Regions from separate parts of the Citrobacter sp. C1 genome, predicted to be linked through region 2. Evidence: predicted binding sites of a transcription regulator. Region 2 holds the regulator's gene; the other holds the start of a gene.
The links. Region 2 encodes CRP, which controls carbon source genes, mostly activating them, when cyclic AMP is high. Its sites were predicted from a motif close to ATGTGANNNNNNTCACAT; they were not measured.
Positions count from the first base shown of each region.

Region 1: the regulator CRP is predicted to act here: its motif matches at 3,039-3,056, upstream of adhE (bifunctional acetaldehyde-CoA/alcohol dehydrogenase).

Region 1 is NZ_CP115035.1:2,216,811-2,224,220, forward strand. Features, by position in the region: gene adhE (bifunctional acetaldehyde-CoA/alcohol dehydrogenase) at 139-2,817, opposite strand; gene IB214_RS10730 (YchE family NAAT transporter) at 3,304-3,951, shown strand; gene oppA (oligopeptide ABC transporter substrate-binding protein OppA) at 4,724-6,355, shown strand; gene oppB (oligopeptide ABC transporter permease OppB) at 6,477-7,397, shown strand.
Region 2 is NZ_CP115035.1:354,274-361,683, forward strand. Features, by position in the region: gene IB214_RS01665 (YccS/YhfK family putative transporter) at 1-1,339, opposite strand, end outside; gene crp (cAMP-activated global transcriptional regulator CRP) at 1,391-2,023, opposite strand; gene IB214_RS01675 (OsmC family protein) at 2,333-2,737, shown strand; gene IB214_RS01680 (phosphoribulokinase) at 2,810-3,679, opposite strand; gene IB214_RS01685 (YheU family protein) at 3,732-3,950, opposite strand; gene IB214_RS01690 (hydrolase) at 3,953-4,969, opposite strand; gene IB214_RS01695 (NUDIX domain-containing protein) at 5,051-5,770, opposite strand; gene prs (ribose-phosphate diphosphokinase) at 5,963-6,823, shown strand; gene IB214_RS01705 (nicotinate phosphoribosyltransferase) at 6,838-7,410, shown strand, end outside.

The DNA of each region.
Region 1 (7,410 bases), 1.9 Mb from region 2:
CAATCTCCTACGGGCATGTCCATTCACCGCGATGGTCTGCATGAGTTTTTGCGCTGTGAAGGTGAGAATAAATCAGGCGAAAAAAAACGGTCCCCTAAAGGGACCGTTCGACGTGATACTACAGCTTAGATTTTTGAATTAAGCGGATTTCTTCGCTTTTTTCTCTGCTTTAGGCGCGGCGGCTGCTTCAGTTTTAGCGGCAGTTTCACCTTCGTTGTATTCGCGACCGTAGAAGGTATCCAGCAGGATCTGTTTCAGTTCAGAAATCAGCGGGTAACGCGGGTTAGCGCCGGTGCACTGGTCGTCAAACGCATCTTCAGACAGTTTGTCAACATGTGCCAGGAAGTCAGCTTCCTGAACGCCAGCTTCACGGATAGACTTAGGAATACCCAGTTCAGCTTTGATCTCATCCAACCATGCCAGCAGTTTCTGGATTTTCGCTGCGGTACGGTCGCCCGGTGCGCTCAGACCCAGATGGTCTGCGATTTCAGCGTAGCGACGACGGGCCTGCGGACGGTCGTACTGGCTGAAAGCAGTCTGTTTAGTCGGGTTGTCGTTCGCGTTATAACGAATAACGTTGCTGATCAGCAGGGCGTTCGCCAGACCGTGAGGAATGTGGAACTGTGAACCCAGCTTGTGCGCCATGGAGTGACATACACCGAGGAAGGCGTTAGCAAACGCGATACCGGCGATGGTCGCTGCACTGTGTACACGCTCGCGAGCTACCGGGTTCTTAGAACCTTCGTGGTAGGACGCAGGCAGGTTTTCTTTCAGCAGTTTCAGCGCTTGCAGAGCCTGACCGTCAGAGAACTCAGAAGCCAGTACGGAAACGTAAGCTTCCAGGGCGTGAGTGACGGCATCCAGACCACCGAACGCACACAGTGACTTCGGCATATCCATCACCAGGTTAGCATCGACAATCGCCATATCCGGGGTCAGCGCGTAGTCTGCCAGTGGATATTTCTGACCAGTAGCGTCGTCGGTTACAACCGCAAACGGGGTGACTTCAGAACCAGTACCGGAAGTGGTGGTGACGGCGATCATTTTCGCTTTCACGCCCATTTTCGGGAACTTGTAGATACGTTTACGGATGTCCATAAAGCGCAGCGCCAGTTCTTCGAAGTGGGTTTCCGGATGTTCGTACATGACCCACATGATTTTCGCTGCGTCCATCGGGGAACCGCCACCCAGCGCGATGATCACGTCTGGTTTGAAGGAGTTGGCTAGTTCAGCACCTTTGCGCACAACGCTCAGCGTCGGGTCAGCTTCAACTTCAAAGAACACTTCGGTTTCAACGCCCGCAGCTTTCAGAACAGACGTGATCTGGTCAGCGTAGCCGTTGTTGAACAGGAAGCGGTCGGTCACGATCAGCGCACGTTTGTGACCATCGGTAATCACTTCATCCAACGCGATTGGCAGTGAGCCACGGCGGAAGTAGATAGATTTCGGAAGTTTGTGCCACAACATGTTTTCAGCTCGCTTAGCAACGGTTTTCTTGTTGATCAGGTGCTTAGGACCAACGTTTTCAGAGATGGAGTTACCACCCCAGGAACCACAACCCAGAGTCAGGGATGGTGCAAGCTTAAAGTTGTACAGGTCGCCGATACCACCCTGAGACGCCGGGGTGTTGATCAGGATACGTGCAGTTTTCATCATCTGACCGAAGTGAGCAACGCGTTCTGGCTGGTTGTCCTGGTCAGTGTACAGGCAAGAGGTATGACCGATACCGCCCATAGCAACCAGTTTTTCAGCTTTAACAACTGCATCTTCGAAGTCTTTCGCACGGTACATTGCCAGCGTCGGAGACAGTTTTTCGTGAGCAAACGGTTCGCTTTCGTCGACAACTTTAACTTCACCAATCAGAATCTTGGTGTTAGTCGGCACGGAGAAACCAGCCAGCTCAGCGATTTTGTATGCCGGTTGACCCACGATAGCCGCGTTCAGCGCGCCATTTTTCAGGATGATGTCCTGAACAGCCTTCAGTTCTTTGCCCTGCAGCATATAGGCACCGTGGCTGGCAAAACGTTCGCGAACGGCGTCGTATACGGAATCTACTACCACAACGGACTGTTCAGATGCACAGATTACACCGTTGTCGAAGGTTTTAGACATCAGCACGGAAGCAACGGCACGTTTGATATCTGCTGTTTCGTCGATAACAACAGGGGTGTTACCTGCGCCAACACCGATTGCCGGTTTACCAGAGCTGTATGCTGCTTTAACCATACCAGGACCACCGGTCGCAAGGATCAGGTTAATGTCCGGGTGGTGCATCAGAGCGTTAGACAGTTCAACAGAAGGTTGATCGATCCAGCCAATCAGGTCTTTTGGTGCGCCAGCAGCGATAGCAGCCTGCAGAACGATGTCTGCCGCTTTGTTGGTTGCATCTTTAGCACGCGGATGTGGAGAGAAGATGATAGCGTTACGCGTCTTCAGGCTGATCAGCGATTTGAAGATTGCAGTAGACGTTGGGTTAGTGGTTGGAACGATACCGCAGATGATACCAATCGGTTCAGCGATAGTGATGGTCCCAAAAGTATGGTCTTCGGCCAGGACACCACAGGTTTTTTCATCTTTGTAAGCGTTATAGATGTATTCAGATGCGAAGTGGTTTTTAATCACTTTATCTTCGACAATACCCATGCCAGATTCGGCAACGGCCATTTTCGCGAGAGGAATTCGAGCGTCTGCGGCAGCCAGAGCGGCGGCGCGGAAGATTTTGTCAACCTGTTCTTGAGTGAAACTGGCATATTCACGCTGGGCTTTTTTTACGCGCTCTACAAGTGCGTTAAGTTCAGCGACATTAGTAACAGCCATGATGCTCTCCTGATAATGTTAAACTTTTTTAGTAAATCATCTGCTCGCTACGAGAGTATAGACAGATCGACGAAAATTTGTGTAACGTTTTGAAAATCAAACGGTTAATTAACGCCCGCCTTACATTGATTTACTAAAAGAGCTTATACGCTAGCGTATTCAACTCTAACGCGTTTTCTCCAGGTGGCGTAAGCAAGATTACTCACTTCTGAGTAGTGATTGCGTGATCTGGATCAAATTTACGCGAAGCTGACACCTTTCAGCAGGCTCTTTTAGTGTTTATCGGCAAGTGTTAACGAATTGATGGAATGAATGAGATTAACATTAGCATATTTCATACATATTAATAACACCGAGTATTGGTAGCACGTTTACAGAGATTAACGCAGATAGAAGGTGAAGAATGCTGCCAAAAAGCGTATCTTCAGCGCGGTTTTTAACATTTTTTATGACTCATTTTATCCGGCTAACGCTTCGGAGCTAACCGTGATCCATACGCTATTTGATTTTCCTCTTTACTTTAAGTTTTTCATTGGGTTATTTGCGTTGGTCAACCCCGTCGGGATCATCCCGGTCTTTATCAGTATGACCAGCTACCAAACCGCAGCGGCGCGTAACAAAACCAATCTGACGGCAAACCTGTCGGTGGCGATTATTTTGTGGACCTCGTTGTTTCTTGGTGATGCGATCCTGCAACTCTTCGGTATCTCGATTGATTCGTTCAGAATTGCCGGTGGGATTCTGGTGGTAACCATTGCAATGTCGATGATCAGTGGGAAACTCGGGGAAGATAAACAAAACAAACAGGAAAAGTCAGAGACTGCCATACGCGAGAATGTTGGTGTTGTTCCGTTGGCATTGCCGTTGATGGCGGGGCCGGGGGCGATAAGTTCAACCATCGTCTGGGGGACTCGCTATCATAGCGCATTAAACCTGTTCGGGTTCTTTGTGGCGATTGCACTGTTTGCCTTATGCTGTTGGGGACTGTTTCGTATGGCTCCTTGGCTGGTACGCCTGTTGGGGCAAACGGGTATTAACGTTATTACGCGTATTATGGGCTTACTGCTCATGGCGTTGGGGATTGAATTCATCGTCACCGGCATCAAATCTATTTTCCCGGGCTTACTGGCCTGACGGGACTGTTTTCAGTAAACGGAGCTGGCCCTCAGCTCCGTTCTTTTCATTATCAGTAAAACGTCTCACTAAAGTTGAAAATTAGCATTGAAATTGTAAAACATGCTGATTGCCAATCCATCTGTTACGCATTGATTTATAAGATAATAATTTTTATGGCTACGTCCCTGAATAGGGGACTTACTGTTATTTTTCTAACATTATACTCTGGGGCTTGCTGAAGGATTATCGAAATGTTATTAGTTATTTCAGTGTCTTTTTTAGAGTAATGTGCTAATTAATGACCAATTGTTAATTTTATGTAAATTATATCGGCATGTTGATACCGGACAGGGTAATCAACCGCTCAATGGATTTAATTCGTTATCTATCATGACATTAAGATTATTACCTCTCTTTTTGAGGACCATTGATGTGCGATTTTTTTTCGATAAAAGCGAATTGGTTAACAAATCTGTAAAATGTATTGGCGGTTAAGAAAGGCATTTGATACTTTCCGACCAGGTATTTTGCAGAAGATTTTACGTTGTTGAGAACTGTTTTCAGTTAGTTTCTCTCAATAGAGTAACCGCGTGTTTCCGACAGGGGAGACACGTAGAAAATCGACGCAAGGCGGTCGCTCGAACCGCCAGAATAAATAAAGTCGGTGATAGCAAGCAGTAAAACAATAAATCACCTGACGGCAGAAAATCTCCGGTGCCGTACAGGGATCCGTACAGGATTAACAGTCTGGTTAAAAAACCAGCCATAATAATGAGGGAGTACAAACACAATGACTAACATCACTAAGAAAAGTTTAGTAGCGGCGGGGATTCTATCTGCGCTTATCGCAGGAAATGTTGCCACGGCGGCAGAAGTACCTGCCGGTGTTCAACTTGCTGAGAAGCAAACGCTGGTACGCAATAATGGTTCGGAAGTTCAGTCTCTCGATCCGCACAAGATCGAAGGTGTGCCAGAATCCAACATTAACCGTGACCTGTTTGAAGGTTTATTAATCAGCGACGTTGATGGCAAGCCATCACCGGGCGTGGCGGAAAAATGGGAAAATAAAGATTTTAAAGTCTGGACGTTCCATCTGCGTAAAGACGCGAAATGGTCCGATGGCTCGCCCGTGACCGCGCAAGATTTTGTGTATAGCTGGCAACGTCTGGCGAATCCTAATACCGCTTCACCATACTCCAGCTATTTACAGTATGGGCACATCGTTAATATTGACGACATTATCGCCGGTAAAAAACCGGTCACCGATCTCGGTGTAAAAGCCATTGATGACCATACTTTTGAAGTTACCCTCAGTGAACCTGTTCCGTATTTCTACAAACTGCTTGTTCACTCATCCGTTTCCCCGGTGCCTAAAGCCGTGGTGGAAAAATATGGTGATAAATGGACCCAGCCCGCGAACATCGTTTCTAACGGCTCCTATAAATTAAAAGATTGGGTCGTCAACGAGCGCATCGTTCTTGAGCGTAATACTAACTACTGGGATAACGCCAAAACGGTGATTAACCAGGTAACTTATCTGCCAATTTCTTCTGAAGTGACTGATGTTAACCGCTACCGCAGTGGTGAAATCGACATGACCTACAACAACATGCCGATTGAGTTATTCCAGAAACTGAAAAAAGAGATCCCGAACGAAGTTCACGTTGACCCGTATCTGTGTACCTACTATTACGAAATTAATAACCAGAAGCCACCGTTCAACGATGTGCGTGTACGTACCGCCCTGAAGATGGCACTGGATCGTGACATTATCGTCAACAAAGTGAAGAACCAGGGCGACCTGCCAGCGTACAGCTTCACGCCGCCGTATACCGATGGCGCAAAACTGGTTGAGCCAGAGTGGTTCAAGTGGTCACAGGAAAAACGTAACGAAGAAGCGAAAAAACTGTTGGCTGAAGCTGGCTTTACCGCAGAAAAACCGCTGAGCTTCGACCTGTTGTATAACACCTCCGATCTGCACAAGAAGCTGGCTATTGCAGCCGCCTCTATCTGGAAGAAAAATCTGGGTGCCAACGTTAAGCTGGAAAACCAGGAGTGGAAGACCTTCCTCGATACCCGTCATCAGGGTAACTATGATGTTTCTCGTGCGGGCTGGTGTGCGGATTACAACGAACCGACTTCTTTCCTTAACATGGTGCTGTCAGACAGCTCCAACAACACTGTTCACTATAAGAGCGCGGCATTTGATAAGTTGATTGCCGATACGCTGAAAGTGACTGACGAAGCGCAGCGCAGCGAGCTGTATTCGAAAGCTGAGCAGCAGTTGGATAAAGACTCTGCGATTGTACCGGTGTATTACTACGTCAATGCGCGTTTGGTGAAACCATGGGTAGGCGGATACTCCGGTAAAGACCCGATGGATAATATCCACGTTAAAGACTTGTATATTATCAAGCATTAATGGCAAGACGTGGGGCGACCATCGTTGCCCCACAGTGTCTTTTTCTTCGAACTATAAATACCTCTCTGGCCCCATAACTGGCTTAAAGAGGTATAAAGGCACACGCCAGAAGGTACGGGCAATGTTAAAATTCATATTACGTCGCTGTCTGGAAGCGATTCCGACGCTATTTATTCTTATTACGATCTCATTCTTTATGATGCGCCTTGCGCCGGGGAGTCCTTTTACCGGTGAACGTGCGTTACCGCCAGAAGTACTGGCGAATATTGAAGCGAAATATCATCTTAATGACCCTATCACCACGCAGTACTTCAGCTACCTGAAGCAACTGGCGCATGGCGATTTTGGACCTTCCTTTAAATATAAAGACTATACAGTTAACGATCTGGTTGCCTCGAGCTTCCCGGTTTCGGCGAAGCTGGGTGCAGCTGCCTTTATCCTGGCGGTACTCGTTGGCGTCAGTGCTGGCGTCATTGCTGCGTTGAAGCAAAATACGCGCTGGGATTATACGGTGATGGGGGTGGCGATGACCGGGGTGGTTATCCCAAGCTTTGTGGTGGCCCCCTTGTTAGTGATGATATTTGCAATAACGCTGAAATGGTTGCCCGGTGGTGGCTGGAACGGCGGGGCGCTGAAATTTATGATCTTGCCGATGGTGGCGTTGTCGCTGGCTTATATCGCCAGTATCGCCCGTATCACCCGTGGGTCGATGATTGAAGTGCTGCACTCCAACTTTATTCGTACCGCACGGGCGAAAGGTCTGCCAATGCGGCGGATTATTTTCCGTCACGCGTTAAAGCCCGCTTTGCTGCCGGTGTTGTCTTATATGGGCCCGGCGTTCGTCGGCATTATTACCGGTTCGATGGTGATTGAAACTATCTACGGCTTGCCGGGTATTGGTCAACTGTTCGTTAACGGCGCGCTGAACCGCGACTACTCGCTGGTATTGAGCCTGACCATTCTGGTCGGTGCACTGACAATTGTATTTAATGCGATTGTTGATGTGCTGTATGCCGTTATCGATCCAAAAATCCGTTACTGATACTGGAGCTCGC
Region 2 (7,410 bases):
GGGTGATGACCAGCATGGCCGCCAGCGTAAACCCTTCCGGAATATGAAAGTGCAGCGTGACGCCGGCAATCACCAGCCCGACAAGCGTACCCAGCGAACGATGCAGAATGCGTACCCGCGTGGCACCGTAGCCATTTTGCGTGACGAACAGGACCGTCATCAGGATCCAATAAGGTTTGGGCAGGTGTAAGGCGCTGCCCATCAGGCTGGCGATGCTCAGCATGACGCTGATACGCCCGGCATTACGCAACGCGGGAGATTTCAGCGACAGATAGTTTTTCAGGGCCGGGAGTAACGGCAGGCGGCGCTGTTTGTCGGCCATTAAATCTCGGGCATACAGCGGACGCTGGGTGCGTAGCACGCGGGCAATGCGGCTAAAGTGCCAGTAGCAAAACTGCCCGACCGGGTTTTCCGGGTGCTGGTTGGCAATTTTCTCCAGCGTGCCAATCTGTTTTTCCATCGAAAAGCGTGTTGGTAAGCGGTGATACAGAATGTCATCTGCCAGTACGCGTAACCGGTCGGCGACGGTGCGCGCATTCCAGCGAATCACCTGTTCTGCATGACTGCGTTCGACCAGCTTCTGCACCTCTTCTGGTTGATGTAGGCTGACGGAAATATGCTCCTGCAAATCCAGCGCCTCCTGAAAGGCCCGCAGCAGGCGTTTGTACTCGTTGTTGTGATGCGCCGACAGCATATGCATTTGCTGATAGCACTGGGTGATCAGATCCACCGCTTTTTGCTGGCGAACCAGCAGCGGGGGCAGCGCTTTTTCGGGATCGACGTGCTGGGTTAGCAGGCTGTATTTCGCTTCACAGTAATCGGCCAGTTCGCGATATAACAGGCTGAGCGATTCGCGCAGCGGCTGCTCACGCCACAACCAGAACCAGAACCAGTTGAACGCGCCGTACCACAATGTTCCCAGCGCATAGATCAGTAGCGGTTCCCAGACCGGCATGTTGCCAGCCAGGCTTAGCGTGAAAATTGCCGCAATCAGTGAGGCGGGCAGCAGTCGTGCATGCAGCGGGCTTAACTCGGCGGTCACGCCGAGAATCAGCGTCAGGCCGGTAAGGATCAGCGGGAGCGCAATGCTTTCTGCCAGCAATAGCTGCATGATCAGGCTACATCCGGCAAACAGTGACGCGCCAATAACTAAGCGTTTAAAAAATCGCTTATGCGGGGTATCAAGACCGGCAATGTTGCAGCAGGCGGGGACGAGGGAGAACAGCAGCCCCAGATGAAGCTGACCGATGATAAGACCGACAGCCACGGGTAAACACAGCACCAGCGTTTGTCGTAGTGCGTAGTTGATCTCTGGGTGATAAATCAGTCTTCGCCACATCGGTGCAAACAAAAATGGCGCATTACCAGGTAACGCGCCATTTCGACGAGGTTAACGCGTGCCGTAGACGACGATGGTCTTACCGTGCGCGGAGATCAAGTTCTGATCTTCCAGCATTTTCAGGATACGACCAACGGTTTCACGGGAGCAGCCAACGATCTGGCCAATTTCCTGACGGGTGATTTTGATCTGCATGCCGTCCGGGTGGGTCATCGCGTCAGGTTGTTTCGCCAGGTTCAACAGGGTCTGGGCGATACGACCGGTGACATCCAGGAAGGCCAGGTTGCCCACTTTTTCGGACGTTACCTGCAGGCGACGAGCCATCTGAGAAGACAGGCGCATCAGAATATCCGGGTTAACCTGGATTAATTGACGAAATTTTTTGTATGAAATTTCAGCAACTTCACATGCGGTTTTGGCACGTACCCAGGCGCTACGTTCCTGGCCTTCTTCAAACAGGCCTAATTCACCAATGAAATCGCCCTGATTCAGATAAGAGAGGATCATTTCTTTCCCTTCTTCATCTTTGATCAGCACTGCCACTGAGCCTTTAACGATGTAATACAACGTTTCCGCTTTTTCACCCTGGTGAATCAGCGTGCTCTTCGATGGGTACTTATGAATATGGCAATGAGACAAGAACCATTCGAGAGTCGGGTCTGTTTGCGGTTTGCCAAGCACCATGCGCGGTTATCCTCTGTTATAAGCTGTCTCCAGAGTCAGAACACGACGCTGCCTCTGGGGTTGCAAAAATATGCTTCCCGCTACCTGGGAAAGGGGCTGCTAAAAAGTGAACTGCAGCCTGTAATGTGATGTCCTCTGCATACATGCAGTACGTCAATGTATTACTGTAGCATCCTGACTGTTTTAGCATAGCTTTCGCCGTGTGTCTCCTGGTGTCTCGCTTCAGCATGACTCAGGTCGCCTTCCGTTGCGAGAATTGTTATGTACGCGTAATCTGTCAGGAAAATTGAAACATTGGAGTTACGAAATATGCAAGCGCGTGTAAAGTGGGTTGAGGGGTTAACCTTCCTCGGTGAGTCCGCCTCAGGCCACCAAATCTTGATGGACGGTAACTCCGGTGATAAAGCGCCGAGCCCGATGGAAATGGTACTCATGGCTGCGGGTGGCTGTAGCGCCATTGATGTGGTGTCGATCCTGCAAAAGGGTCGTCAGGATGTGACCAACTGCGAAGTGAAGCTCACTTCCGAGCGTCGTGAAGAAGCGCCGCGTCTGTTTACCCATATTAATCTGCATTTCATCGTTACTGGCAACGATCTGAAAGACGCTTCGGTGTCTCGCGCCGTCGATCTCTCCGCGGAAAAATACTGCTCCGTGGCGCTGATGCTGGAAAAAGCGGTGAATATTACCCATTCCTATGAAGTGATTGCCGCGTAATCCCTGATGCCGGATGGATGATGTTGATTTGTAGGCCCGATAAGCGTAACGCCATCGGGCACTTCCCACGCTTCACTCGATTTTTTTGCCTTCCATCAGTCGCTGGACCAGCGGCAGCATAATCAATTCCATCGCCAGCCCCATCTTGCCGCCCGGCACCACTAATGTATTGATATGGGAAATGAATGAGCCCTGCAGCATCGCCAGCAGCCACGGGAAGTCGATGCCTTCCAGATTACGAAAATGAATCACTACAAAGCTTTCATCCAGTGACGGAATGCTTTTGGCGGCAAAAGGATTGGAGGTGTCGACGGTCGGTACACGCTGGAAGTTAATATGCGTACGGGAAAACTGCGGGGTGATGTAATTAATGTAGTCGTCCATTGAACGTACCACCGAATCCATTACCGCCTCGCGGGAGTGACCGCGCTCGCTGGTGTCGCGGGTCAGCTTCTGGATCCACTCCAGATTGACGATCGGTACCACGCCGACCAGCAGATCAACATGCCGCGCCACGTTTTGCTGCGGCGTCACCACGCCACCGTGCAGGCCTTCATAGAATAAGACGTCTGTGGGTTCAGGCAGCGGCTGCCACGGGGTAAACGTTCCCGGAACCTGATTCCACGGAACGGCTTCATCGTAGGTGTGCAGATATTTTCGTGACTGGCCTTTGCCGGTCTGGCCGTACTCGCTGAAGGTTTGTTCCAGCAGGCCGAAGTCGTTGGCTTCGGGGCCGAAGTAACTGATGTGTCGCCCGGCGTCGCGCGCTTTGCGGATCGCCATGTCCATCTCCGGACGGGTATAGCGGTGAAAACTGTCGCCTTCCACCTCGGCGGCGCGCAGATTTAACTGGGCGAAAATTTTACGAAACGCGAGGCTGGTGGTGGTGGTCCCCGCGCCGCTGGATCCTGTTACCGCAATCACCGGATGTTTGGCAGACATAATAACTCCATGGATAGGTTAGTTTTTATTATAGTCAGCCGCCGGCTGCGGGTTATTCGCGAAACTGTTTTCGCGGCATAATGTTGACCGTTTCATGCAGTTCTGACCATACCAGTACAGCTTCGCCAGATTGTAACTGGCGTCGGACGTCGGCGACTTTTTGTTCGAGCGAACGTTCATGTTCACCATAATCGGTGCCTTCGCGCAAGACAAAGCTTTCAATCAGATTGTCCAGCGCTTCAGGGGATAAGTCCTGCCAGGGGATCTGCATGATTATGCCTCCAGATACGTTGTCAGCCAGTCGGGGATACGGGATTCCAGCCACATCTCAGGATGGCGCAGCGTGCCGCTAATAAACCCGACGTGTCCACCGTGCTCGGTTAACTGATATTCCACCTGTGAGGGCAGATTTTCCGGTTTGGGGATCACGTGGTGATCCATAAAAGGATCGTCCTTGGCGTGAATAATCAGCGTCGGTTTGGCGATCAGGTTGAGTAGTGGCATAGCGCTACACTGACGATAATAGTCTATCGCATCGGCAAAACCGTGGATTTTGGCGGTGATCAGATCGTCAAAGTCACGAATGCGGCGCAGGGACTTCAGCTGTGCCAGGCTTACCGGCAGCGAGCCAGGATAAGCTTCGAGCTTACGCGAGGCATTGGCTTTTAACAGATTAAGCAGATAGCGCTGGTAGACGCGGGAGAACCCTTTTTCCATGTGATAGCTACAGGCTTCCAGCACAAAGGGGGCGGAGACAATAACCGCGGCATCAATCGGGATAGCGTTCCCTTCTTTGGCCAACAGGCAGGCCAGCATGTTGCCACCGAGCGAGTAGCCGACCGCTGCGGTTGGCACGCGGCCGAACTCGCGCTCCAGCCAGCGTAAAAACCAGGTACCGTCCTCGGTCTCGCCGGAGTGATAAATGCGGTTCAGGCGATTCGGCTCGCCGCTGCAGCCGCGAAAATGCATCACCACGCCTAACCAGCCGCGCTTTTGCGCCGCCTCAATCAGACCGTGGGCGTACGGACTGTTCAGGCTACCTTCCAGACCGTGAAAAACCACCAGACGCGGTTTGTGCTTCGCCTGATGCGGATCTTCACTCCATGCCAGATCGACAAAGTCGCCGTCGGGTAATTCCAGACGCTGCCAGTGGGCGTCGAACTTCACCTTACGGCGAATTAAACGCGGCAACATGGTTTGCAGATGGCGATTACTGATCCCGCGCATCGGGCGGAATTCTCGCGAATCATCGGCAGGGAGATTCATTTCTGTTGGAGTGATTTCAACCATAACACCAGAGCAATTAATCATCGAAAACAGCAACTATACCGCGCACAGAGCCTGCGGGTTAGCCAATATGTGATTTTGTACTTATTCAGCCAGCAGGTTACGTGAGAAAAGATGAAAATCCACACCCGGTTTACGTCGCCACAGGCGGGCTTTCCGCGTGCCGGTGGCCATGCTTTCACCGGTATCTTCAAACATATCTGAGGCCTCAAAGCGGCGGATCAGGCTTTTGCGCTGAATCGGCTGGCCGAGGATAACCTCTGTGGCTTCCTGTAGCTGACCATGGGTAAAGGTATCCGGCAAACAATAAACGGGCAGTAAAGAATACTTCGTTTTTTGCCGCAGCCGGTTCAGGGCGGCATCAATGATCGCCTGGTGGTCGAAGGCCAGCGGATAGTCGGCAAGCTTATCAACCGGGACCCAGCGGGCATCGCTGACGCTGGCAATATGCGGTTCGCAGTCCACCCAGGCGATAAGCGCAAACCAGGTGACCGTCAGGCTCCAGCCACGCGGGTCACGATCTGGCCCGGAAAATGTGTCCAGCTGTTCCAGCCACGAAGGCGAAACGCCAGTTTTTTCAGTGAGTTTACGCAGCGCTGTGGCGCGAGTGGAATCATCGTGTGCCATATCAATAAAGCCGCCGGGTAATCCCCAACGTCCTTTCTGCGGCTGGTTTGCCCGTTCGACCAGCAGCACGCACAGCGCCTGTTGATGCACGGTAAACAACACGCTATCCACCGTTACCAGCGGGGAGGGAAAGCGGCGGGCATCGTACTGATTCAGGTAGTCGGCTTCGGTGGTCATAAGGTACTCACGATGATGTGCAACGCTGCCAAGTGTACCAGCCCGGTATCGGTGGGCAAGGTGCGTTTTTTTTCCATTGATTATCAGTTGATTAGCGCACGTTCAAAAATACTTTATTTTATGCTTGCTTAATAATTGTCTTAGAGACATTATTAGTTGTGTCGAAGGGACACAATTTAAAGGGGAAGCGAGATGAGCGTAAAATTAACCTTAACGCTGGATGACCAGGCTTACGCTATTGCCAGCGGCATTTTTCCTGATGGGGCCGTCTGGTTGAAAGTCACCGACGCATTACCATCCTTCGCTCACCACATGCGCATTCGTGCCACGGCGATGCGCGATATGAACGACTTTATGCTATTGGCGCAGTTGGTCGACGCGGTGCGCCATCAGACCGATGTACGGGTCAGCCATCTTGAACTTCCCTGGCTGCCGTGGGCGCGCCAGGACCGACATATGGTTGCGGGCGACAGCTTTGCGCTGAAGGTTTTTGCCCGTCAGCTCAATACGTTGCAGTTCGACAAGGTGAAGGTACTTGATCCACACAGCGACGCGGCGGCAGCGGCTATCGATAATTTCATCACTCTTCCCCAGGAGGTCTGTCTGCTGCAAAGCGCGACCTTGCAGCGCCAGTTCCAGCAAAATGAGCTGATGCTGGTGGCTCCTGATGCCGGAGCATTAAAGAAAATTGATGCTGTCGCCAGAGCCGCAGGGACTGCTGAGTACGCCATTTTGAGCAAAAAACGCGATGTCGCCAGCGGCAACCTGACGGGTTTCGCGTTGGTTGCCGGGGATGTTAAAGGCCGGGATGTGCTGATTGTCGACGACCTGTGCGACGCTGGCGGCACCTTCATTGGCTCTGCCCAGGTTTTACGCGATGCCGGCGCGCGCAGCGTCAGCCTGTACGTCACCCACGGGATCTTTTCTAAGGGCGTTGAGCACCTGTTTGCCAACGGCATTGACGCCGTTTACACCACCACATCGTTAGCGTCCTCTACGCTGGCCCATCCGCAGCTTGAACTTATCGACATTGACGCGATTTACCGCGCCTGAGGGAGACACCTGTTATGAAAATGAATCCAATCTTGGCTATTGATGGCTACAAAGTGTCTCACCGCGTGCAGTATCCGCAGGGCACCAGCCGGGTCTATTCCAACTTTACCCCGCGCAGCGATCGCTTTTTCTCGTCGCCGTTGCCGGATGGCAAGCTGGTGTTCTTCGGTCTGCAGGGCTTTTTGCAGTGGTTTTTGGTTGATTTGTTTAACGAGGCGTTCTTTGCCCGACCGCAGGAAGAGGTGGTCAGTGAATACAAACAGGTGATGGACGGGTATCTGGGAAAAGATGTCGTGGCGGTTGATCACATCCGTGCGCTGCATCAGCTGGGCTATCTGCCGTTGCACATTAAAGCACTGGATGAAGGCAGCAAAGTCCCGATGGCGGTGCCGGTATTAACCATCATCAATACTCAACCTGAGTTTTTCTGGCTGGTGAATTACCTCGAGACGGTACTGTCGGCTGAGCTGTGGAAAGCGTCAACCAATGCCACCATCGCGCATCACTACCGCAAAATCTGTGCGCATTGGGCAGAAAAAACCTGTAGCGATATGACGCACCTTGACTTCCAGTGCCATGACTTTTCG